Regions from separate parts of the Halomonas sp. TA22 genome, predicted to be linked through region 4. Evidence: predicted binding sites of a transcription regulator. Region 4 holds the regulator's gene; each other region holds the start of a gene.
The links. The regulator sigma-54, encoded in region 4, starts transcription at its own class of promoters, with help from an activator protein. The targets are predictions, from matches to a motif close to TGGCACNNNNNTTGCTNT.

Region 1 (6,056 bases), 1.4 Mb from region 4:
GACAATCTGCTTTTCTTCGACAATACGCTGTGCCTGGCCTGTGAGTCCGAAGTGGGCTGGTGTCCGGCCTGCAAGCGCATCGTGGCACTGATACCCCTGCCCAAGGGGGGCTACCGCTGCGCCGAGAAGACATGCGGCGCGGAACTTCTGAAGTGCCATAACTATGCGGTGGAAGACGTATGCAATCGCATGGTGGAGATGAACGGTAAGCACGAAGCCGATCTGCTGTGCGACTGCTGTCGCCACAACAAGGTGATTCCCGACCTCTCCATCGAGGGGCACCGCGAGCGCTGGGCGGTGCTGGAGAGCGCCAAGCGTCGCTTGATCTATCTGCTCGACCTGATTGAGCTTCCTCGCGGTATCGAGGGGGAGGGGGTCGAGCCGCCACTCTACTTCTCGTTCATGGCCGATTCGCTCCCCGATGCCGGGCTATGGCGACCGGTGGGCCGGAACACGGTCTATACTGGCCATGCCAACGGGCATATCACGATCAACCTCAAGGAGGCCGACGACGCCGAGCGGGAGCGCCTGCGCGTCGACATGAACGAGTCGCACCGCACGTTGATCGGCCATTTCCGCCATGAGATCGGCCACTACTACTGGGATGTGCTGGTCAAGGGGCGCGATGAAGCGGCTTGCCTCAAGGTGTTCGGCGATCATGACAACCCGAGCTATGCCGAGGCCATCGAGCACTACTATGCGCAGGGAGCGCCCGAGGACTGGGCTGAGCGGCATGTCTCCGCCTACGCCACCATGCACCCTTGGGAGGATTTCGCCGAGACCTTCGCCTTCTACCTCGATATCGTCGCCGTACTCGATACCGCCCGCGACATGGGGCTTGCACGCATTCGCTACGACACCAGCCTCGACGGCATGCTGTTCGCGTTCCAGCAGGTGGGGCTTGCCATGAACGAGATGAACCGTGAGATGGGGCTGCTCGACCTGGTGCCCGAAGTGATCACGCCGCCAATCCGCGACAAGCTTGCCTATATCGACACGCTGGTGACGCGCCAGCGTTCGTCACGCCGTTCTTGAGGCCTTGGCTCAGTCATCCTCCTCATTCTCGTTCTGGTGTGCCTGGATCTGGTGCGGCAATGGCGACTCCTCCAGATGGGGGAAGTAGCTTGCCGCAATGACATCGTGCAAGCGACTGAAACCGATCTGCAGTTCGTCGATGAAGCGGTGCAGCTCATCCGGAGAGTTGGCCAGGGCTTGTATATCGGCCTCGGCGACCTCGGCGCGCACCAGGGTGGCGGTGGCCAGGGCGCGGTCGTGGTGGGGCAGGGTTTCCAGCTCCCAGGCGAGCTCCTGCAGGCCGCGGGAGACCGAACGCGGCAAGTAGCGGTCCTGCAGCAGAAAGCGCAGGACGTCGGGCCCGCGCACCCGTACGCGAACGTTCTGGCGATACATCTGATAGGCCGTCAGCGACTTGAGCACGCTCATCCACTGCAGATTCTCGAAGGGCAGCAGGTCATCGGGATTCTTCGGCAGCAGGTTGGCCGAGCGTACATCGAGAATGCGCGTGGTCATGTCGGCGCGCTCCAGGTGCCGGCCCATCTCGATGAAGGTACGCGCCAGATCGTGGCTCATGGTGCCCTCGATAAGACCGGTCAGCGTCTGGCAACCACGGATCACATTCTTGAGAAAGGCGTCGCGTCGCCTTGGCTTGAGCCCACTCTCGGCTTGCTCGCTGATTGTCATGTAGAGCTGATTGATCTGTTCCCAGATCTCGCGGGGCACCACGTCGCGGGTAGTGCGCAGGTTCTCGCGGGCATTGCCCAGCGCGGAGAGGATCGAACCGCCGTAGCTGCGCTCGGCACATAGGAAGTGCAGCACGTTGCGTTCGTCGCGGGTGGTGTGCAGCCCGTCGTATATCTCGGCGCTGCCGGTGATGTCGATGAGCGTCGACCAGCCCAGCGATACCTCGCGGGGCAGATCGAGCAGTAGGTGGCTGCTGACGCTGATCAGGCGGGCGGTATCCTCGGCGCGCTCGATATAGCGCGCCATCCAGTACAGGTTCTCGGCGACTCTCGACAGCATGGCCTTACTCCCCCTCGGTCTCGACGATCCAGGTATCCTTGCTACCTCCCCCCTGGGAGGAGTTGACCACCAGCGAGCCCTTGACCAGCGCCACTCGTGTCAACCCGCCCATGGTCACATGGGGCTCCGGTCCGGAAAGAATGAAGGGGCGCAGATCGATATGCCGTGGCTCGGGGCTTCCATCGCAGAGCGTCGGCGTAGTGGAGAGCGCCAGGGTGGGTTGGGCCATGTAGTTGCGCGGGTCCGCCTTGATGCGTTCGGCAAACTCCTCGCGCTCGGCGGGGGTGGCGCGTGGTCCGATCAGCATGCCGTAACCGCCGGATTCGTTGGCCGGCTTGACCACCAGCTCATCGAGGTGATCGAGCACGTAACGCCGGTCCTCCTCGAACATGCACAGATGGCTGGGGACGTTGGGCAGCAGCGGCTCCTGGTCGAGGTAGTAGCGGATCAGTGCCGGGACGAAGGCGTAGACCACCTTGTCGTCGGCGACTCCGGCGCCCGGTGCATTGGCCAGTGCCACCTTGCCGTTGCGCCAGGCGCGCATCAGGCCGGGAACACCGAGCACCGAATCCTTGTTGAACGCTTCAGGGTCGAGAAACAGGTCGTCGACGCGCCGGTAGATGACATCGACACGACTCAGCCCCTCGACGGTGCGCATGTAGACGATATCGTCGTCGTCCACCATCAGGTCGGGACCCTGCACCAGCTCGATACCCATCTGCTGGGCGAGGTAGGCATGCTCGTAGTAGGCGGAGTTATAGATGCCGGGAGTGAGCAATACCACCCTGGGCTCGTCACCGGAGCGTGGCGACATGCTGGCTAGCATGTCGTAGAGGTGCGGCACGTAGTCGTCCACCGGCAGGATGCGTCCGGTGGCGAACAGCTCGGGCAGCACGCGCTTGGTGACGTTGCGATTCTCGAGCATGTAGGAGACGCCGGAGGGAATGCGCAGGTTGTCCTCGAGCACATAGAGGGTGCCATCCTTGTCGCGCACCAGGTCGGAGCCGCAGACATGCGCCCATATGCGGTGGGGAGGAGAAATACCCACGCACTGGGGGCGGAAATTGACCGACTGCGCCAATACCTCGGCGGGCAGCACGCCATCCTTCACCACCTTCTGATCGTGGTAGAGGTCGTCGATGAACAGATTGAGTGCCTCGACGCGCTGCTTGAGCCCTGCCTCGGTTCGCCGCCACTCGCTGGCGGGAATGATCCTCGGCACGATATCGAAGGGCCAGGCGCGGTCGATCATGCTGCCCTCGGAGTAGACAGTGAAGGTAATGCCCATGGTGCGGATAGCGATCTCTGCCGCCGTCTTGCGCTCGGCGAGCTCCTCCGAGTCGAATCCCGCCAGCACTTCGCACAACATCCTGGCGGCATCCCGCGGTATGCCAGGTGACACCATCAGCTCGTCGTAAAAGTCATCGCAGCGATACTGCTTCCAATCCACCTGGCGCATCGGCGTCTCCCTGTGACCGGCTCGGGCCGGACTCGTCTTGATTGAGCATAGTCAGGATGGAGCGTGGCTGCTCACCGTCGGTAACCAAAGTTTTCGATTTGCAACCATCTACTGTGCAAGCGCTGTACCAGAACCCCGCGATAGGGCGCGCTTGCCACTCACTGGACACAAATTGCCAGGCAAGCTCACCTTGACACGGCACTGATTCGCTATCGCCTGCCCCTGCGTGGTGCATGCCGCTGAGATGGCAAGAAGTAGCGAGATGGTATGGTGCAAATCGGCGCGATAGACGAGCGGCGCGAGTGAGCCCTGAGCGTCCAAGCCGGTAAAAAAGACTGTCGGCTGACGAAAATGGAACGATACTTGCCTCGTGATGAGTCTCCTTGCGCGACTGGTGCGATCGGGTTGCCACGAGAATCGGGTGCCGGCAAGGCTTGCCGGTGATCAAAGCATGCCACCGAGGCCCCTATGACCATACGCGTCGCCTTGAAGCACCGTACCTCCTATCGCTTCGACCGCCCCGTCGGCCTGTCGCCGCACATGATACGGCTGCGCCCGGCGCCGCACAGCCGCACCACCATCGACGCCTACTCGCTCAAGGTGTCGGGTGGGCCGCACTTCCTCAACTGGCAGCAGGACCCGTTCGGCAACTTCATCGCCCGGGTGGTGTTCCCGGAAAAGCTCTCCCAGCTCGAGGTCGAGGTCGAGGTCATCGCGCCGATGACGGTGATCAACCCCTTCGATTTCTTCATCGAGGAGGAGGCGGAGCAGTTCCCATTTGTCTATTCGGATTCGCTGCGCAAGGAGCTGCAGCCCTACCTCGAGGTACACGAACAGGGGGCGCTGCTGCAGGGCTGGCTTGCCGAGGTAACGCGCGACCCCGTCCCGACGGTGAGTTTTCTGGTTGAGTTAAATCAGCGGCTGCAGCGAGACATCGCCTACCTGGTACGCATGGAGGCCGGCGTGCAGAGCTGCGAGGAGACGCTTGCCAACGCCAGAGGCTCGTGCCGCGACAGTGCCTGGCTGCTGGTGCAGATCCTGCGCCACCTGGGGCTGGCCTCGCGCTTCGTCTCCGGCTATCTGATTCAGCTGGCACCGGATGTGAAGGCACTGGATGGCCCCTCGGGGCCGGAAAATGACTTCACCGATCTGCACGCCTGGACCGAAGTCTACCTGCCGGGTGCCGGTTGGATCGGCCTTGATCCGACCTCCGGCATGCTGGCCGGCGAAGGGCATATCCCGCTGGCAGCCACGCCGTCGCCGGGAAGTGCCGCGCCGATCACGGGCACGTCAGAGAAGTGCGAGGTGCAGTTCGATGTCGAGATGCAGGTGACGCGCATTCACGAGACGCCCCGTGTCACGCAACCCTATAGCGACGCCCAATGGGCCGCGATCGACGTCCTCGGCCTCCAGGTCGATCAAGTGCTGGCGGCAGGAGATGTGCGCTTGACGCTGGGCGGCGAGCCGACCTTCGTCTCCATCGACGACATGGATGGTGCCGAATGGACGGTTGCAGCCCTCGGCTCCACCAAGCGCAAGCTGGCCGGAGAATTGCTTGAGCGCTTGCGCGGCCACTTCGCGCCAGGCGGGGTGCTGCAGTATCAGCAGGGCAAATGGTATCCCGGCGAGCCGCTACCGCGCTGGGCACTGGCCTGCTACTGGCGCAAGGATGGCGTGCCGCTGTGGCGCGAGGGACGCTGGCTCGCCGACGATCGCAACGCCCCCGGCCATGGCGAGCGTGAGGCGCTGCAGTTCTCCGAGGCGTTGGTTAGGCGCCTCGGTGTCGATGCCGGCCATCTGGTGCCGGCCTACGAGGATGCCTACTACTACCTGTGGCGCGAGGGCACTCTGCCGGCCAACGTCGACCCGCGTAAGGCCGATCTGAACGACGATGCCGAGCGGCGCCGCCTGGCGCAGCTGCTGGAGCGCGGCCTAGGCGCGGTGGTGGGCTATGCGCTGCCGCTACGACATGCCAGAGGTCGCGAGCACCGCTGGGAGAGCGGGGCCTGGCCGCTCAAGCGTGAACATCTCTATCTGGTTCCCGGTGACTCGCCGATGGGGCTGCGCCTGCCGCTGGCGGCGCTGCCCTGGATCGAGCGGTCCGAGCCGGTGATCCCCGAATCGCTGTTCGCGCCTCGTGCGGCGTTGGGCGATGTGCATGGCGAGGTGGCGCGACGCTACAGCGAAATGCAGACCGCCCTTGGCGAGGAGGCCCATGGCCTGCACCATCTCTCGCCCGGGCAGAACGTGCAGGAGCAGCCGAACGCCGAGCAGGACAGCCATGACGAGGTAATCCACACCAGCCTGTGCGTCGAGGCGCGCGAAGGGCGGCTATTCGTGTTCCTGCCGCCGCTGACGCGGCTTTCGCACTACATGGATCTCATTGCGACCATCGAGAACACCGCGTCGCAACTGCGCATGCCGGTGGCCATCGAAGGTTATCCACCGCCCGCCGATCCTCGCCTCGAGAAGTTCCTGATCACTCCCGACCCCGGGGTGATCGAGGTCAACATCATGCCGGCGGCAGATTGGCCGGCGCTGGTCGAGAACACCACCA
Region 2 (6,056 bases), 1.0 Mb from region 4:
CTCTGTGACGGTAATGCCCTGAACGCCGATCTCGGAAAGGGATTCCCGAACGTCGTCGAGCTTGAACGGCTTGATGATGGCAGTCACCAGTTTCATGATCTTTCTCCTCGCATCCTGTTGACGGGGGAAGCCCCGATTCCTGCGGCGTTGGCTAGCAAGCATACACCGCTTGATGGGAGATTAAAAAAGGCCCCCCGAAGGGGGCCAGGGGAGCACGCCAGCTCACTCGGTCTATCGCGATTACTTCTTTGCGACGTTGAACTCGGGGTAGGCCTCCAGACCGCACTCGGCCAAGTCGACCCCTTCATACTCTTCCTCTTCGCTGACCCGGATACCCATCACCGCCTTGATAATCAGCCAGACAACCAAGCTAGCGATGAAGACCCAAGCGAAGATGCCAATGATGCCGATGATCTGGGCGCCGAAGGAAGCATCGCCATTGCTCATCGGTACCACCATGACGCCCCAGATACCGACCACGCCGTGAACCGAAATGGCACCGACCGGATCGTCCAGTTTCAGCTTGTCCAGGGTCACGATCGAGAACACCACGATCAGACCACCAATGGCACCGATGATGACTGCGCCCAAGGCGGTAGGGGCCAGCGGTTCAGCAGTGATCGCGACCAGACCGGCAAGGGCACCGTTCAGGGCCATGGTCAGGTCAGCCTTGCGGAACCACAGCTTGGCGAGGATCAGGGCGGTAATCACGCCACCGGCGGCGGCGGCATTGGTATTGACGAATACCTGAGCCACGTTGTTGGCCGAGATACCATCGGAGAGCTTCAGCTCCGAACCGCCGTTGAAGCCGAACCAGCCCATCCACAGGATGAAGGTACCCAGGGTGGCCAGTGGCAGATTGGCGCCGGGGATGGCGTAGATGGCGCCATCCTTGCCGTACTTGCCCTTGCGCGGACCCAGTACCAGGACCCCGGCCAGGGCGGCAGCAGCGCCTGCCATGTGAACGATACCGGAACCTGCGTAGTCGGAATAACCGAGGCTATCCAGCCAACCTTCGCCCCAGGTCCAGTAGCCGGAAATCGGATAGATGAAACCGGTCATCACCACGGCGAAGGCCAGGAACGACCATAGTTTCATGCGTTCGGCCACGGCACCGGAGACGATCGACATGGCGGTCGCCACGAACACGACCTGGAAGAAGAAGTCGGAACGCATGGAGTAGTAGGGTGCGTCCTCACCGCCGGCAGTGATGGCGTCCAAGGTATTCTCATCACCGATCAAGAAGCCCAGGTTAGGCAGGAAGCCGCCGCCGGGACTAGAGTACATGAGGTAGTAGCCGACCAGCAGATACATGGTACAGGCGATGGCAAACAGCGCGATGTTCTTGGTGAGGATTTCAGCGGTATTTTTCGAACGCACCATGCCGGCCTCGAGCATCGAGAAGCCGGCGGCCATCCACATCACCAGTACACCGCATATCAGAAAGTAAAAAGTGTCGAGCGCGTAAGTCAGCTCTGTGAATTCTTCCATTATGTTCTCCTGAGCCCGCGTTATTTCTAAGTGTTCGCGTTGGCATTTCTTATTGCTTGACGACCCTGTGTACCCTATTCGCTATCCGGGATTAGACGGCATCGCCGCCGCGTTCGCCGGTGCGAATCCTGATCACATCTTCGAGTGGGGTGACGAACAACTTGCCATCACCGATCTTGCCACTGTTGGCCGCCGTGCGGATGGCGTCCAGCACACTCTCCAGGCGGCTGTCATCGACGGCCACCTCGACCTTTACCTTGGGCAGGAAGTCGACGACATATTCCGCTCCACGGTAGAGTTCGGTGTGGCCCTTCTGGCGGCCGAAGCCCTTGACCTCGGTGACGGTAATACCCTGGACGCCATTGTCAGCCAGTGCCTCACGTACGTCATCGAGCTTGAATGGCTTTATAATGGCAGTAACGAGTTTCATCCCGTATCTCCATGTTTTTAAATAGATGGCGTGCGAATAGGCTTGCGCCTGATTGGTACATAGCGTGAAACGTGCCATTGTTTTTATCTTCCCTAATAAAACAGTGGGTTAATCTTTTTGCTGCATTGCAAAAGGTGTAAACCATGTTATTGAAGCTGGGCTTGTGCACATCAATGGTGCGACGAATATTGCTGGCGCTCCATAGCGGCGCATACGCGTTCGGGTGAGCTTGCGTATGCTGTACTAGAAGGATTTACGGACGACAGGAGATTGCCATGAGCAGGAACGACTTTATCAGCCGCTTTGCCCAACAACTGGGCGAACGCCTGCAGGACGCTTCGCATGCGCCTGAAGAGCTACAGAAAAGCATGCAGCATCTCGTACGAGGTGCGGTGGACCGGCTAGAACTCGTATCGCGCGAGGATTTCGATATCCTGATGGAGGTGCTGCAGCGTACCCGCAGACGCGTCGAGGCGCTGGAGCGCCAGGTGACGGCACTGGAAGCCTCTCTTGCCGAGCGCGATGCCGGCGCTTCGGTCAGCAAGACGCTTCCCGGGGCAATGCAAGAGGACCACGACCCTGCGGAGGATGCCGGGGCGGGAGAAGCGTCCCGCTGACACTTGCCGTCCTCGCCTAATCACGGCATAAACGATGATTTAGCATAGCGAGGGCGAGCGGATGACCTTGGCCATCATCAATACCCGGGCGGGTGTAGGCCTCGAGGCGCCCAACGTGGCGGTCGAGGTGCATCTGGCCAACGGGCTGCCGGGGTTGACCCTGGTCGGCCTGCCCGAGACGGCGGTGAAGGAGAGCCGCGAACGGGTGCGCAGCGCCCTGGTCAATGCTGGTTTCGAATTTCCCAATACCCGCCGCATCACCCTCAATCTGGCTCCCGCCGACCTGCCCAAGGAGGGCGGGCGGTTCGACTTGCCGATCGCGCTGGGCATTCTGGTGGCCTCGGGTCAGATCCCCGGCGTGGCGCTCGCGCAGGTCGAGTGCCTGGGTGAGCTCGCCCTCGATGGCAAGCTGCGTCAGGTGCCGGGGGTATTGCCGATGGCACTGGCGACACGGCGCGCCGGTCGGCGCCTGATCGTACCCCGTGGCAACGCCGATGAAGCCGCTCTGGCCGGCGGCCTTGAGGTGCTCCCCGCCGAGCATCTACTCGATGTCGTGGCTCACCTGCTGGGGCAGACACCGATCGTGCCCCACCGCCTGGCCGAGCCCCCCACGCTGCTGGATACTCACATGGACCTTGGCGAGGTGCGGGGCCAGCATCAGGCGCGTCGAGCGCTGGAGGTCGCCGCTGCAGGCGGGCACAACCTGCTGTTTGCCGGCCCTCCCGGCACCGGCAAGACCATGCTGGCTAGCCGTCTGCCGGGCATCCTGCCTCCGCTGACCGACGATGAAGCCCTGCAGGTCGCAGCAATCCGCTCGGTGAGCGGTCTGCCGCTGCGCGAGGATTGGGGGCGCCGGCCGTTTCGCTCCCCCCACCATACCGCCAGCGCGGTAGCCCTGGTCGGGGGTGGCTCCAGGCCGCGCCCCGGCGAGATCTCGTTGGCCCACCATGGCGTGCTATTCCTCGACGAGCTGCCCGAATTCAGCCGCAGCGTGCTGGAGGTGATGCGTGAGCCCATGGAGTCGGGAACGATCTCCATCTCCCGGGCCAACCATCAGCGGCGTTATCCGGCGCGCTTCCAGCTCGTGGCGGCAATGAATCCTTGTCCCTGCGGCCACCTTGGCGATCCGCGCAAGCGCTGCAGCTGCTCTCCGGCGCAGATCCAGCGCTACCAGGCGCGGCTCTCGGGGCCACTGCTCGACCGTATTGACCTGCAGGTGGAAGTGCCGGCGCTGCCGCCTGAGCAGCTCACCTCACAGCAGGCCGGTGAAAGCTCTTCGGTAGTGCGTGAGCGGGTGCTGGCGGCGCGGGCAATACAGGCCCGGCGCGGTGCTCTTAACGCTCATCTGCCGGGGCGGGAACTGGAAAGTGCCTGTGCTCTAGACTCCGCCACCCGAACCTGGCTGGCCAGCGTGCTGGAGCGTCTGAACCTCTCGGCGCGCGCCTACCATCGTGTGCTTCGGGTGGCACTCACGCTTGCCGACCTGGCCGGCGAAGCTCAGCCCGGGCGGGCGCATCTGATGGAAGCGATCGGCTATCGCCAGCTCGATCGCATGCTCAAGTCGGCATAGCAGGCCGCGGCGGCTACAGCGCAGTGACATCGAGCGCACCCTGAAGGTGCGCCTCCCACTGCACCAGGGGCTCGCCGGGACGGCGTAACGTCACCGTCAGCTGGTAGGGCAGCAGCTCACGATCGGTCAGTCTGAGCAACGGGCCGTCGGCAACGAGCTGCGACTCGAGCAGCCACTGATTGTCCAGCATTCCCGTTTCTCCCATCTCCGGTGTCCAATTGAGCACCTGGGGGCTGTCGGGCTGGGCGAGCAGGGAGCGTGTGAAGCTTTCGCTGAAACGCTGACCATCGATGTGCAGACGCGCCTCGATCTCCGGCTCGGCCAGCAGCAGTACGATATCCGCCGTAGGCCGCTGCCATACCGGCTGCTCGAGCAGCCTGGCACTGGCGCGCTCGCTGAGTCCGAACAGGGCCTGGCGCAGCGTGGCGGGGCGCTCCGGCGCGCCGGCACAGGCCGCGAGCAGCAGGCAGAGCATCACCACGGCAGCAGCTCTTAGAAGCGTCATGAGGCAGAGCGCTCCTTGACGCCCGCCTGGGCGGCATGGGTGACCTGTATCCCAAGCAGGTAGTTCTCCAGTTCGAGAAATAGTGCCTGGCGAATCTCCTCGGCCTCGTTGACCAGATGGTGGCGGGCGGTGGGGTGACGGTAGATATGGGCATTGGGAAACTTGCGCCCCAGCACCTCGAGGTTCCAGGCCCAATCAACGGTCAGGTCCTGCTCGCCCTGCAGGATCAGGATAGGCAGCTCACTTGTGGGCAGTGCCATCAGGCGTGGCATCCAGCGGCGCATGGCGCCGACCCAGGTCAACGTCAGATGCTCGGACTGCAGGGGATCCTTCTCGCGCAGAAAGAGGCTGAACTCATCGTCCGACGAGTTGACGCGGTACTTTCTCGGCAGGGTGCGGATGAAGGGGCGTGCCAGCAGGTGCAACCAGCTGGAGCGCGGCCAACCGCTGGGCCGCACCAGAGGTGCCAGCAGGGCAAGTCCTGCCCAGCGTGTCTCCTCGCCATGACCCAACGCATCCGTCGCTAGGATGGCCGCCCCGGTGCTCTGACCGATTCCCACCCAGGGGTGCGGCGTCACCCCCTGCCGCGAGAGGGCCTCCTTCAGGGCTTCCAGGCAGGTCCCGTAATCGTCGAAGTCGTTGATCGAGGCGCGCGCCCCGCTGGAGAGCCCATGCCCCGGGAGATCCCACAGCACCACGTTCCAGCCCTGGCACAACAGCAGTTCGAGCAGATGGCGATAGAGGCCCAGATGGTCGAAATATCCATGCACCACGAAGGCGGTACCGCGTGGCGAGGCGGGGCACCACACCTGGGTCCAAAGGCGGAATTCGGGGGTTTCGACAAAACCGGCATGCAGCGTCACCTGCTCGCAGAGCAGTGGCGCGAGTCGATAGTGGTCGAGATAATGACCGAGGTGTTCCGTCCATGGCTCGGTGCCGGACCTGGAGACAGGTTCCACTGGCCCGAGGGTGTGCAGCGACGCAAAAGCGGTCATCGATCCCTCCCTCATCATGTCTCCATGCTAGCGCTCACTGTGTTTGCAGACCATGTTTCTGAGACGGCCTTCATCATTTGGTCGAGTCGTGAAGACCCGCTCGTTTTTTTCCATTAGTATGTGGAAGCTATTTCCACAAAATTCCATCGTTGCGAGTCCGCAACGATTCGATCGCCTTCAGGGCGGTCAGCGCATCAGGAGACTCCCATGACAGAACGTGTCAACCGTCACCGCCTGCAGGTGGCCACCGAGCTCGATCGCTTCATCAACGACCAGGCGCTGCCTGGCACCGGCATCGATGCGCAGGCCTTCTGGGAGGGCGTGGACGCACTGTTCCACGATTTGACCCCGAAAAACCGGGAATTGCTCGCCGAGCGCGATCGCCTCCAGCAGGAGCTGGACAACTGGCACCGTCAGCACCAGGGGCCGGTGCACGACATGCCTGCCT
Region 3 (6,056 bases), 240 kb from region 4:
TCATCGCCGCCATGCCCGGCGGCTACCACACCCAGCTGGGGCGCTGGTTCAAGGGCGGACAGGAGCTCTCCGGCGGGCAGTGGCAGAAGATCGCCCTGTCTCGCGCCTACATGCGCGCGAGCGCCGACATCCTGGTGCTGGACGAACCCACCGCCGCCATGGACGCCGCCGCCGAGGCGGCGATATTCGCCGACTTTCGCAAGCACAGCCACGCCAAGATGACGATCCTGATCTCCCACCGTGTCTCCACGGTGCGCGCTGCCGACCAGATCATGGTGATCGACGGCGGCGTGATTCTCGAGCACGGCGATCACTCGAGCCTGATGGCCGCCGATGGCCGTTATGCCAGCCTGTTTCGGCTGCAGGCCAAGGGTTATGAGTAGCCATTGCTGATAAACGGTTGACGCTTACCCCGGCGATTGGCTAAAAGAGAAGAGTCGCGCCACGTGGCGCGGCACTTACCCTCAACGAGAATCGTCCCTCATGCTCTGGCTGCAGCCCGTCAATATCACTGGCAACTCACATCGCGTTTTCAATAACGCAATGCGAGCATGCCCGTTGCCGTGCGCCAGTAGTTAATCGAAGGACGCTGGCCGCGGCACTTGTCGCGGTCAAGCTATCACCTCTCCGGTCATACCCTGTTCGCACAAGTCCCGGCCTCCGAAAGAAAGGAGACCGAGAACATGGCAATTCGACTCATCAAGCGACTTTTGCGCGGCATCCGTACTCGCCACACCACCCGCCAGCACTACAATGCGCTTCGGGAGTATGATCCCCGCATGCTCAAGGACGTCGGGCTGCGCTGGGAGCGCGGCAATCTGGTGGCGATCAACCCGGAGCGCGAGCTGCCGGTAGCCGCTGGCGCCGAAGCAGCCGCAATGAAGAAACGCCCCGATGCCTGTCCCAGCTGCGGAGTCAGGCTGACGTAGACAAAGCCCCGGTCACAGGGAGTGACCGGGGCTTTTTCGCTCCCGCGAGCACGCTGATTCAATACAGCGACGAAGGGTTGGCGGACTCGCCCCCGGCCTTGTAACGCCCAATGGTCTTCAACGCCGCCTGGCGCAGCAGGCTGACATCGATACCTACCGCAATGAATTGGCAGCCCAGTGCCCGATAGCGACGAGCATCCTCCTCCCGTGGGGCGAGGATACCGGCCGCCTTTCCCGCTACCTGCACAGCGGCGATGGCATGTTCGATCATCTGTTGTACCTCGGGATGGCCAGGATTGCCGGGATGGCCCAGTCCCGACGAGAGATCGATCGGCCCGATGAAGACCGCATCGACTCCCTCCACTGCAGCGATCGCCTCGACGTTATCGATCCCCGCACGCGACTCCACCTGGACGATCAGGCACAGCTCCTCGTGAGCCGTGCTCAGATAATCCGCCACGCCATCCCAGCGGGTAGCGCGCGTCAAGCCACCGCCTACGCCACGTATGCCACGCGGTGGATAGTACATGGCACGCACCAACGCCTCGGCCTGCTCGGCGCTCTCCACCATCGGCACCATCAAGGACTGCACCCCGATATCGAGAAGCTGCTTGATCAGCGCGGTGTCATGATTGACGGCACGCACCACTGGCGCCGACGAGTAGGCTGCCACTGCCTGCAGCTGGCCGAGAATCGAAGGCACCGTATTGGGAGCATGCTCCCCGTCGATCAGCAGCCAGTCGAACCCCGTCGTTGCCAGAATCTCGGTGGCATAGGCAGTACCGAAGCCGGCCCAGCAACCATACTGAGCGCCACTCTTAGCCAAAGCCGCCTTGAAGACGTTGTGAGGCATATGCATGAACGCATCCTTCAAACGTAGAGAGGTACATAAGACATAGCAGACCAGCCACTCTCGCGGCGAAGAATGTCACACCAGAGGCTCGGTCCCAGTCGCACTGCCCTTATAGCCCCAACGGCCGACCAAGCGCTGCAAGCAAGGCCGCGTCATCCTCCCTGCTAGGCAACCGTTCATTGCCGGGTCCTCCTACGTTGATGGGACGACTGGCCATTGCGGCCCGCCAGGCCATAATAAGTGCGTGTCAGCATCCACCCAATAGGCTTCCGATGACATGCTCTTTTACCTCGACGCTGTCGATCGCATCACTGGCCGGCCTGCTAATGATCGCAGCCCAACCCGGCCATGCCGACGGTTTTTTCTCCCATGTTGCGTACTCCACCTCAAGTCATGGACACACCCTCGAGCGTACCCTTAGCCGGCTGGCCCCCGGTGCCGACCCGCAGGTGCTGCAGCTGGCCGCCAGTGCGCTGGCCTGTGCCGACCCGGATGCCGCACGACTGACGGTGATCGACTACTCGCTACCCTCCAACGAGCCACGACTCTGGGTGTTCGATCTCGAAGCGCAGGCGCTGATGTTCGAAGAACTGGTCTCCCACGGGCGCGGCTCCGGCGATGCCGAGGCCACGCTCTTCTCCAACATCCCCGAGAGCTACCAGTCGAGCCTGGGGCTGTTCAGGACCATGAACAGCTACTATGGTCGCAACGGCTATTCACTGCGCCTGGAAGGACTCGAATCGGGAATCAACGATCTCGCCTATCAGCGCGCCATCGTCATCCACGGTGCCGATTATGTCAGCGAATCGTTCATCGAGCAGACCGGCCGGCTGGGACGCAGCCACGGCTGCCCGGCGGTACGCCAGGAGATCACCTATCCGCTGATCGACAGCATCAAGGAGGATCAGTACCTGTTCGTCTACTACCCCGACGCCGAGTGGTTCGAAAGCTCCTCTTACCTGAACTGCAGCCGTGATGAGCGAACGCTTGCCATACAGTAAAGCAGCACGAATCGCCTAGCGCGGCCATGCCAGTCCTGATTGGCACCGTACTTGCTTCGAAATTGGGCAAGCGGCTTAGGCGGGAGACAATGCATGACACGAGAGACCCCGGGAATGACGCCTGCAGAACGCCTGCTACTGGCAGCCAAGCGCTGTGAAATCGACAATCTCGAGCACCTTGCCACCACCTGCGAGATCGTCGGCGACATCAGCCGCTTCATCCATGCCCTGCAGAAGGAGCGTGGTGCTTCGAACATCTACCTGGCCTCGTGTGGCGAGCGCTTCGCCACGCGACGCGAGGAGCGAATCGTCGAGAGCCTACGTAACGAGCAGGCCATCCGCCAGCGTCCGCGCAACCGCATCACGCTTGCCGACGATCCGAGCTACAACCGCTACCGCCAGGAGGTTCTGCGCTTTCTCTACGAGAAGCAGCGCAAGGTGGAGAACATCACCGAGCGGCGCAAGGCAGATTCCGCCAAGGAGAAGCAGGTGGCTCACGCCTGATCGCGTGTACTGAGCAAGACCGACGACTAGGCCACCGCAAGGTGGCTTTTTGTTACGGACGCAGCCGCGAAGTCTGAAACGATGACTACACTGCAAAGGCGCGAACACGACAACCATGCAGGAGCCCAGCATGACCATCGAATGCCAAGGCAGCTGCCTATGCGGCGCCGTGAGCCTCACCGTCACGATCGAGGGCCACAGCGTTGCCGCCTGTCACTGCAGCATGTGTCGCACCTGGTCGGGAGCGCCAATGCTGGCGCTTGAAGGGGTCAAGGAGGTGCACATCACCGGTGAGGAGAACATCGCGGTTTACGCCTCCTCCGAGTGGGCCGAACGCGGTTTCTGCCGCCAGTGCGGCACTCACCTCTTCTACCGGCTCAGGGAGAGCGATCACTATGCCCTCCCGATAGGCCTGGTCGACCGTGGCGAGGCGTGGCACTTCGAGACCCAGATCTTCATCGACGAGAAACCGGCCTTCTACGCTTTCGCCAACCAGACCCAGGAGTTGACCGGCCAGCAGGCGCTGGAGATGTTCAACGAATCGCGCTGAGCCTGGCTGAGCTCAGCGCGCCAGGCGCGCAAGCACCGCCTTGCGGCTGCTCTCCTGCATCTCGGCATAGAGCGCGAACTCATCGGTCACCGGGCAGCCCAGGGCCTGTTCGAGTTGTGCCCGGTTGGCATTGCCCGCCTGCAGGCCACGCGAATCGTCACCCAGGTTGGACTGGAATATCCCTGCCGCGCTCACCGGCAGGAAATCCTCGTAGACGATCGGCCGAGCCTCGACCAGCCCCTGAGCGATCAGCGCCTCGATCTCGTTTTCCGCCGCCTCGCCCGTGACCTCGTGCCCCAACGGGGTGAGTTCATAGCGGAAGTAAGCCAGTGCCTGACGGCGCAGCTCGGCGGCATCATCGGGGAACGCCTCGAAGACGCGGCCAAGCCGAGCCTGGTGCAGCGCATTGTCCTGGCTTGAGGACGGCTCCTGAGCCTCGGCCAGCAGGCGGTCGTAGAGCGCCCTGCCCTTGGGCGTCAGGGCCACGCCGCGCTGCTCGATCTCGCCGAAGCGAGCGGTATGGGTGCCCTTCGTCTCACCGACAAAGTGGATCGACTCCTCGAGCGCCTTGAAGCTGGTCTGGCGCAGCAGGATCGGGCACTGACGGCGCGGCGGACCCTCGATAATCGCCTTGGGGTTGATACCCCGCTTGGGCATGCGCCACTGCACCTCGTCGATGTCCAGCGTGCGCGGCGTGAGATGGTTGATATGCGGCCCGCGGAAGCAGACCACGTCGGCAATCAGGCGATGCTCGCCATGCAGTGCTTCATAGGTATCGAGATCCACCGTGGCCTCCTGATGCCAGCGGAAGGTCTCCAGCGCCTCGGCCACGAAACGCTCGGCCTGCTCGGCATTGAGCCCACCCTGCCGCTCATGGGTCTCGATCAGCTCGCGGGCACCGGGAGTGAAGATATCGCGCGACGCCAGCACCTCCTCGGCACGCGCCCGCAATGCTTCATCCTCGATCAGCTCCAGCCGCAGCAGCGAGGTGAAGACGCGAAACGGGTTGCGCCGCAATGCCGCCTCATCCACCGGGCGAAACGCGGTAGAGTGCACCGGCACACCGGCCTGGGAGAGGTCGTAATAGCCCACCGGTTGCATGCCCATGACTGCAAACAGCCGACGTAGCATGCCAAGCTCCTGTGGCGTGCCGACACGGATCGCCCCATGGCGCTCCACGCTGAGTCGCACCAGCTCATCGGCCGCTTGCATCTTGCTGTGCAGGACTGGGTCGGCGGTCAGCACCTCGCGGTTCACCTCATCGACCAATTCGAGCAGGGTGGAGTATTGCGGCACTTCCTGCTGGTACATCGCCGACATGGCCGCGGAGAAGCGATCGCGAATCTCGTCGGAAGTCATCAACGGCGCGGTGTTCATGGCGTTTCCTTGTTTTTCGGTTAGAACTGCGATCCTGCAGCATACTCACCCAGCCCGCCAGGCGCTTGTGCCGGGGGCACGCTTCCCAATGCTCAGGCGTACATGCTAAAGCGCGTCAGGACCGGTTCTCTTTCACTACTTGCCGCGATTGCTGCTAGGCTCATGTAACGCTCATACGATCAAGGAGGAGAGACTTCATGCCCATCTCGGTAGGCGAGGAAATCCCTGACGTTACCCTCAAGACCAATGGTCCCGATGGGCCTCAGGACATCTCGACGGGAGAGTTCTTCGCCGACAAGCGCGTGGTCCTGTTTGCGGTCCCCGGTGCCTTCACTCCCGGTTGCTCCAACAATCATATGCCAGGTTTCGTCATCCATGCCGATGACATCCTCGCCAAGGGGGTCGGCAAGATCGCCTGCCTGGCCGTCAATGACGCCTTCGTGCTCGGCGCCTGGCAGAAGCACCAGAATGCCGAAAAGCTGACCATGCTCGCCGACGGTAATGCGCAATTCACCAAGGCCCTGGGACTCGAGATGGATGCCAGCGGCTTCGGCATGGGCACGCGCTGCAAGCGCTTAGCATTGATCGCCAACAATGGCGTGGTGGAGTATCTCGGCGTGGACGAAAAGGGCGTCCATGAAAGCAGCGCCGAGACCGTACTCAGCCAGCTGTAATCAGTCAGGCGTTAATAATAGCCGGTGACCGGATCGGCTTGGCAAGTCACGCCCTCTCTCTGGCCCTTTGTGGCATATAACCTATCGAAAACGTTTTTTCCTGGGCACGCCAAGCTGGCACGGTCTCAAGAATCTCATCAGAACCCAGGGAGAATGCGATGCGGGCGT
Region 4 (6,056 bases):
TGTGAGGCAGCGGGACGCGCGATTCCCGGTATCAGCAACTCCGATGGCGCTAGCCTCTCGAGTGGCGAGGCGGTACGCGTCTACGGCAACAGTCACGGCTTTCTCGGTAGCCTCCATGGTAGCCGTCATTCGCTATCATGCATGCTGATTGCCGAAGATGGTCAGGGCATGCAGCGCGACTACGACTACAGCAGCGAGCGCGACCCCTCGCGACTGCTCAGCGCCGAGGCGATCGGCCGTTCGGCAGCGCAGCGTACCCTGCGGCGCTTGGGTGCCAAGCGCCCGGCCACCGGCCGCTTCCCGGTCATGTTCGACCCATCGCTCGCCAGTGGCTTGTTAGGTCATCTGATGAGCGCCATCTCTGGCGGTGCCATCTACCGCGATGCTTCCTTCCTGTGCGATCGCCTGGGCGATTCACTCTTTCCCGAGTGGTTCACGCTGGGCGAGAAGCCGCGCGAGATCGGTGCCATGGCCAGTGCCCCCTTCGATGGCGACGGCGTATACACTCGCGACAATGTCTTCATCGACAGCGGACATCTGGCAAGCTACATGCTCTCGGCCTACAGTGCGCGTCGCCTGGGAATGCAGAGTACCGGTAATGCCGGTGGTGCGCGCAATCTGCGTATCGATGCCCCCTTGAGCTCCTATCGAGCGCTGCTGTCGAAGATCGATCGCGGCGTGTTGGTGACGGAGTTGATGGGGCAAGGGGTCAATGGCGTGACGGGCGACTATTCGCGAGGTGCGGCCGGCTTCTGGGTCGAGAACGGCGAGATCCAGTATCCGGTCGAGGAGTTCACCATCGCCGGCAACCTGCAGGCGATGTTCTCGGGCCTGGTGGGCGTGGGAGATGATGTCGACACTCGAGGCAGCGTACACAGCGGCAGCTGGCTGATCGACGAGATGATGGTGGCGGGAGGCTAGGCCTCTTCGTCGAAGCGAGCCTCGAATAGCGCTTCCAGGGCGTCGAGCGCTTGATCGGCGTCATCGCCCTCCGCCTGCAGGCGCAGTACCGTCCCGCAGGGTGCCGCCAGCATCAAAAGTGACATGATGTTGGCGGCGTCGGCATGGCGGCTCTCATGACTGACCGTGACCTTGGCGGTGAACGCGTGGCAGCACTGCACGAGACGTGTGGCAGCACGGGCATGCAAGCCTCGCTTGTTGATCAACGTCAGATAACGGCTTGGCATCCTCAGTGTCCTTGGTTGCCCTTGTCGGGAGTGGCAGCATGGTGGGTCATCGCGGTATGGATGCCCAGTTCGCGGTGGCGGAGCCGTACATTGGGATAGGTGCTGGCGAACTGCGCGGCGAGGCGTTCGGTGAGATAGACCGAACGGTGCTGGCCGCCCGTGCAGCCGATCGCCACGGTGACGTAACTGCGGTGGCTCGCCTGGTAAGAGGGCAACCAACGCTCCAGCCAGGCATGAATGTCGTTGGCCATGTCGCTGACGTCCGGGAAACTCTCCAGAAACTCGACGATCTCCGTGTCGCGGCCATTGAAGGGGCGCAGCCTTGGGTCCCAATAGGGATTGGGAAGACAGCGGGCGTCGAACACGGTATCGGCATCCAGCGGTACGCCACGCTTGAAGCCAAAGGATTCAAAGGTCAGCGTCAGCTGCTGATTGACATGCTGCGCCACCTGATCTGCAATCCGCGCACGTAATTCGTGTACCGAGAGTCGCGAGGTATCGATGATCAGGTCGGCGAGATCGCGAATGTCGGCAAGTGCCGTCTCTTCCGAGTCGATCGCCTCGGCCAGGGTCATCTCGCTTTCACGGGTCAGCGGATGCCGGCGCCGGGTGGCGGAGTAACGCTCCAGCAATATCTTGGGGTCGGTGGTGATATAGACCACTTGGCAAGCCACGCCACGCTTTCGCACATCGTCGAGCAGGCTCGGGAAACGCTCCAGGGCGGCAGGCAGGTTGCGGGCATCGATGCTCACGGCGATCGATGAGTGGGGCGATGGCCCGTTCTGTAGCTCGTCGACCAGGGCGCCGAGCAGCATGGCCGGCAGGTTATCGATTGCGTAGAAGCCGAGATCCTCGAGCGCCTGCAGCGCGATCGATTTGCCCGATCCAGAACGCCCACTGATGACGACGAGCTGCATGCGGATCTCCTATGAGCGGTCCGAACGGCCGCTCACGCTGGAGCGGCCATGATCGACAGTTGGACATAGAGTGAGTTCAGTGCTGAGCGCTAGAGCCGTCGTTGCGCAGCTTGGCAATGGCTTCCATGAGCGTATCGTAAAGCTGTCGCTGGCTGTCGCTCTTGCGCAATCGATGACGAGTATCGCTGTCGTTCATCACGCCGGCGACCTGGGCCAGGAGCGCCAGGTGCGTATCGTCAGCCTCTTCCGGTACCAGCAGTACGAAGACCAGATCGACAGGCTCGCCATCGATGGCATCGAAATCCACCGCCTCACTGAGCTTGAGAAAACCCGCCAAGGGGGCCTTGCAGTGAGGGCTGCGGGCATGAGGAATAGCAACACCGTTGCCGATGCCGGTACTGCCTAGGCGTTCACGTCCAATAAGCCGACTGAAGACTTCCTGGCTATCGAGACTTGGTGTGTTCTGGGCGATGAAGGTGCTGAAAAATTCCAGCACTCGCTTCTTGCTCCCCCCGGCGACACCATACAGCGTACGCTCAGGGGGTAGGATGGTTTGCAACGTCATGGGTAGCTCAGCGGGCACCGACGCCCTGGGCGCGTGCCTGTGCCTTTTCCTTGTGTTTGACCAACTGGCGATCGAGTTTATCGGCAAGGGCGTCTATGGCAGCGTACATGTCGCCATCCTCGGCATCGGCATGAATGTCTGCACCCGCGGCGTGCAGAGTGCTGGCTGCCTGCTGGCGCTCCCTCTCGATGGAGAGTGTAACCTGGACCGAGGTAATGTTGTCATAGTGGCGTTCGAGTCGAGCAAGCTTCTCGTTGATGTAAGCGCGCAGTGCATCGGTCAGTTCCACATGGTGCCCGGCGATATTCACTTGCATGACACTCTCCTGTTGCGGCGGGTTGCAGTTCGATTGTAACCCTTTTTGCCCTATTGCATACCCCTAGGCATCCGAGGATTTGACATGGATGCCCCTTCATTATTTTAGCTTATTTATTTCAATGTATTAGGAGTTAACGTCCATTGATACGCGCTTTGAGACATGGATTTCAGGAGAGTCTCTTGCGTTCGCTGGAGGGGGGGATGCCCATCGCTTCGCGGTACTTGGCTACGGTCCGCCTGGCCACCTTGATGCCGCTCGCTTCGAGGAGTTCGACGAGCTTGCTGTCGGAGAGCGGCTTGCGCGCTGGCTCCTCGCCAATCAGTTTCTTCAGGCGCGCGCGGATCGCTGTGCTCGAATGGGCATCGCCGCTGTCGCCAGTACCGCCGACATGGCTTGAGAAGAAGTACTTGAGCTCGAAGACGCCACGGGGCGTATGAATGTACTTCTGCGTCGTCACTCGCGAGATCGTCGATTCGTGCATCTCCACGGCTTGGGCGATATCGGCCAGTATCAATGGCTTCATCGACTCTTCGCCCTTTTCGAGAAAATCGATCTGACGCGCCATGATCTCCCGGCCTACGCGCAGCAGGGTGTCATTGCGACTCGAGAGACTCTTGATCAGCCAGCGCGCCTCCTGCAGGTGCTGCTTCATGAAGGTATTGTCATCGCTCTTGTCGGCGCGCTTGATCAGGGCGGCATAGTCGGGTTGGATGCGCATACGCGGCAGGGCGTCGGGATTGAGCTCGATGCGCCAGCCTTCACGGCCATGGCGGGCGATCAGGTCGGGAATGACATAGTCGTTGTCGCTTTCGCCGAAGGCCTGGCCGGGGCGGGGATCGAGTGAGCGAATCAGGGCGATGACCCGGTCGAGTTCCTCGTCCTCGAGGCGCAGACGCCGCTTCAGTAGTTTGCGATCGTCATTGCCAAGCGCTTCGAGGAACTGTCTGACAAGACGTTTCGCCTGGGGCAGCAGTGGTGTCTCCTCGGGCAGCACGCCGAGCTGGAGGAGCAGACACTCGCGCAGCTCTCGGGCGCATACGCCGGTGGGCTCGAACTGCTGCAGGCGCATCAGCACCTGCTCTACCTCGGTGCTCTTGAGTCCGGCCAGCCCCTGGTCGCGAAGGCCGGCGCACAGCTCGTCGAGAGCGCCGTTGAGATAACCATTGTCATCGACGGCATCGATCAGGCTCTCGGCGATGATGCGTTCGCGCTCGCTGAGATCGGTCATCGCCAACTGCCAGGCGAGGTGGTCGTGGAGGCTCTCGCCACTAGCGTTGCGCTCGAAATCCGGCCCCTCGCCCGAGCTGCTTCCACTGGGCGCCATGTCCTGGTAGGTGTCCGACCAGTCGCTGTCAGTAGAGAGCTCCTCGGGAATTTCGCTGTTCCACTCCTCTTCACGCGCTTCGGCGACCTCCTGCTCGCCGAAGCCGTCGTCCAGCTCTAGCATGGGGTTGGCTTCAAGCGCCTGTTGAATCTCCTGGCGCAGGTCGAGTGTCGACAGCTGCAAAAGGGCGATGGCCTGTTGGAGCTGCGGCGTCATGGTCAGGTGCGCGCCGACACGGAGTTGCAACGAGGGTTTCATGGCCATGGCAAGGGGTGTTCACTGACAAATGAGACGACACGTTAGCTCGCGCCGCAATCCCTTGCAAGACTCAATTGCGTGAAAACTGAGCAAGAAACATGCCATGCGCAAGTACCATGCCAGATTGGGCAGCGTAGAAAGTTTTCATGCGGTTGATGGCGGCCGCCGAGCAGTGGCGGCGTGCCGAAGGCTCTTGAACCTAGAGTCGGAAGTCTTCCCCGAGATAGACTTCGCGTACCCGTTGGTTGGTGAGAATCGCTTCGGCATTGCCCTCGGCGATGATCTGACCGTCACCGACGATATAGGCTCGGTCGCAGATGTCCAGGGTTTCGCGCACGTTGTGATCGGTGATCAGGACGCCGATTTCACGACGCTTGAGCTGTCTGATGACGCCCTTGATCTCGCCTACCGAGATCGGGTCGACCCCGGCGAACGGCTCATCGAGCAAGATGAAGGCGGGCTCCGTTGCCAGGGCGCGAGCGATCTCGACACGTCGACGTTCTCCCCCGGAGAGACTCATGCCCAGGTTGTCGCGGATATGGGTGATATGAAAATCTTCCAGCAACTGCTCGAGACTTGCGTGGCGACCCTCGCGATCGAGATCCTCGCGCGTCTCGAGGATCGCCATGATGTTGTCAGCCACGCTGAGCTTGCGAAATACCGAGGCCTCCTGGGGAAGATAGCCAATGCCCGCCTGGGCGCGGCGATGCATGGCCGCCTTGGTCAGGTCGAGGTCGTCGATGTGTACTTCGCCCGCATCGGCGCGCACCAGGCCGACGATCATGTAGAACGAGGTGGTCTTGCCGGCACCATTCGGCCCGAGCAGCCCGACGATGCTGCCCTGTTCGATGGAGAGGCTGATGTCATGGACGACACGGCGACGCTTGTAGCTCTTGGCCAGGTTCCGGGCACGAAGGGTCTTCATGGGCTGCCTTGGATCAGAAGTTAGTTCTGCTCGGGATTGAGGGTCATGCGCACGCGCTGGCGCTCGCTGCCCTCGACGTCGGCGCGTGCCTGAACCACGCGACGGTCGAGAAAATACTCCACATAACCGCCATCGAAGGTGTCTCGCGCCTGGTGCAGTTCGGCGCGATCGATCAGCTCCACGCGGCGCTGTGCGGCATGGTAGACGATGGTGCGACCCCATCCGCGTACCACGGGTTCGTCCGGGGCCGGCTGCTGCTCGATGTAGGCGCGCTCGCCGGTAGCGGTCAGGCGCGACACTTCGCCTGCGTCATTGCGCAGGATTTCGACGCGATTGCCGGTGAGCTGCATGCTACCTTGGCGAATCTCGACATCGCCGGTATAGATGGCGGTGCCGGCGCGATCGTCGAGATCAAGGCGATCCGCGGCCACTTCGATGGGCTGCTGAGCATCGCTCTCGAGCGCGAACGCCGGAAGGGCGGCCAGCATTGTCAGGCAAGCACCCATCATGCAGGCCATGAGGCGAGATGTCGGGGTGGGAGTGTCTCTCATGGTGCTGGTT

Region 1: a site for sigma-54 is predicted at 3,852-3,869, ahead of HJD22_RS04970 (DUF2126 domain-containing protein). Genes of this name have one in related genera too.
Region 2: a site for sigma-54 is predicted at 1,981-1,998, ahead of HJD22_RS11000 (P-II family nitrogen regulator). Genes of this name have one in related genera too.
Region 3: a site for sigma-54 is predicted at 2,824-2,841, ahead of HJD22_RS18145 (nitrate- and nitrite sensing domain-containing protein). Genes of this name have one in related genera too.

What each region holds. Positions count from the first base shown of each region.
Region 1 covers NZ_CP053108.1:1,059,942-1,065,997, reverse strand. Annotated here, with positions in the region: gene HJD22_RS04985 (putative zinc-binding metallopeptidase) at 1-1,035, shown strand, start outside; gene HJD22_RS04980 (alpha-E domain-containing protein) at 1,045-2,040, opposite strand; gene HJD22_RS04975 (circularly permuted type 2 ATP-grasp protein) at 2,045-3,499, opposite strand; gene HJD22_RS04970 (DUF2126 domain-containing protein) at 3,968-6,056, shown strand, end outside.
Region 2 covers NZ_CP053108.1:2,352,403-2,358,458, forward strand. Annotated here, with positions in the region: gene glnK (P-II family nitrogen regulator) at 1-96, opposite strand, end outside; gene HJD22_RS10995 (ammonium transporter) at 241-1,491, opposite strand; gene HJD22_RS11000 (P-II family nitrogen regulator) at 1,583-1,921, opposite strand; gene HJD22_RS11005 (accessory factor UbiK family protein) at 2,197-2,538, shown strand; gene HJD22_RS11010 (YifB family Mg chelatase-like AAA ATPase) at 2,600-4,108, shown strand; gene HJD22_RS11015 (hypothetical protein) at 4,122-4,613, opposite strand; gene HJD22_RS11020 (alpha/beta hydrolase) at 4,610-5,608, opposite strand; gene HJD22_RS11025 (malate synthase G) at 5,816-6,056, shown strand, end outside.
Region 3 covers NZ_CP053108.1:3,592,951-3,599,006, forward strand. Annotated here, with positions in the region: gene HJD22_RS16995 (ABC transporter ATP-binding protein) at 1-383, shown strand, start outside; gene HJD22_RS17000 (hypothetical protein) at 684-929, shown strand; gene HJD22_RS17005 (aldolase/citrate lyase family protein) at 988-1,788, opposite strand; gene HJD22_RS17010 (murein L,D-transpeptidase catalytic domain family protein) at 2,055-2,783, shown strand; gene HJD22_RS18145 (nitrate- and nitrite sensing domain-containing protein) at 2,898-3,287, shown strand; gene HJD22_RS17025 (GFA family protein) at 3,418-3,837, shown strand; gene HJD22_RS17030 (VOC family protein) at 3,850-5,214, opposite strand; gene HJD22_RS17035 (peroxiredoxin) at 5,412-5,888, shown strand; gene HJD22_RS17040 (MFS transporter) at 6,020-6,056, shown strand, end outside.
Region 4 covers NZ_CP053108.1:3,356,551-3,362,606, forward strand. Annotated here, with positions in the region: gene pmbA (metalloprotease PmbA) at 1-921, shown strand, start outside; gene HJD22_RS15900 (HPr family phosphocarrier protein) at 918-1,187, opposite strand; gene rapZ (RNase adapter RapZ) at 1,190-2,104, opposite strand; gene HJD22_RS15910 (PTS sugar transporter subunit IIA) at 2,181-2,669, opposite strand; gene raiA (ribosome-associated translation inhibitor RaiA) at 2,677-2,985, opposite strand; gene HJD22_RS15920 (RNA polymerase factor sigma-54) at 3,155-4,576, opposite strand; gene lptB (LPS export ABC transporter ATP-binding protein) at 4,770-5,495, opposite strand; gene lptA (lipopolysaccharide transport periplasmic protein LptA) at 5,516-5,983, opposite strand; gene lptC (LPS export ABC transporter periplasmic protein LptC) at 6,043-6,056, opposite strand, start outside.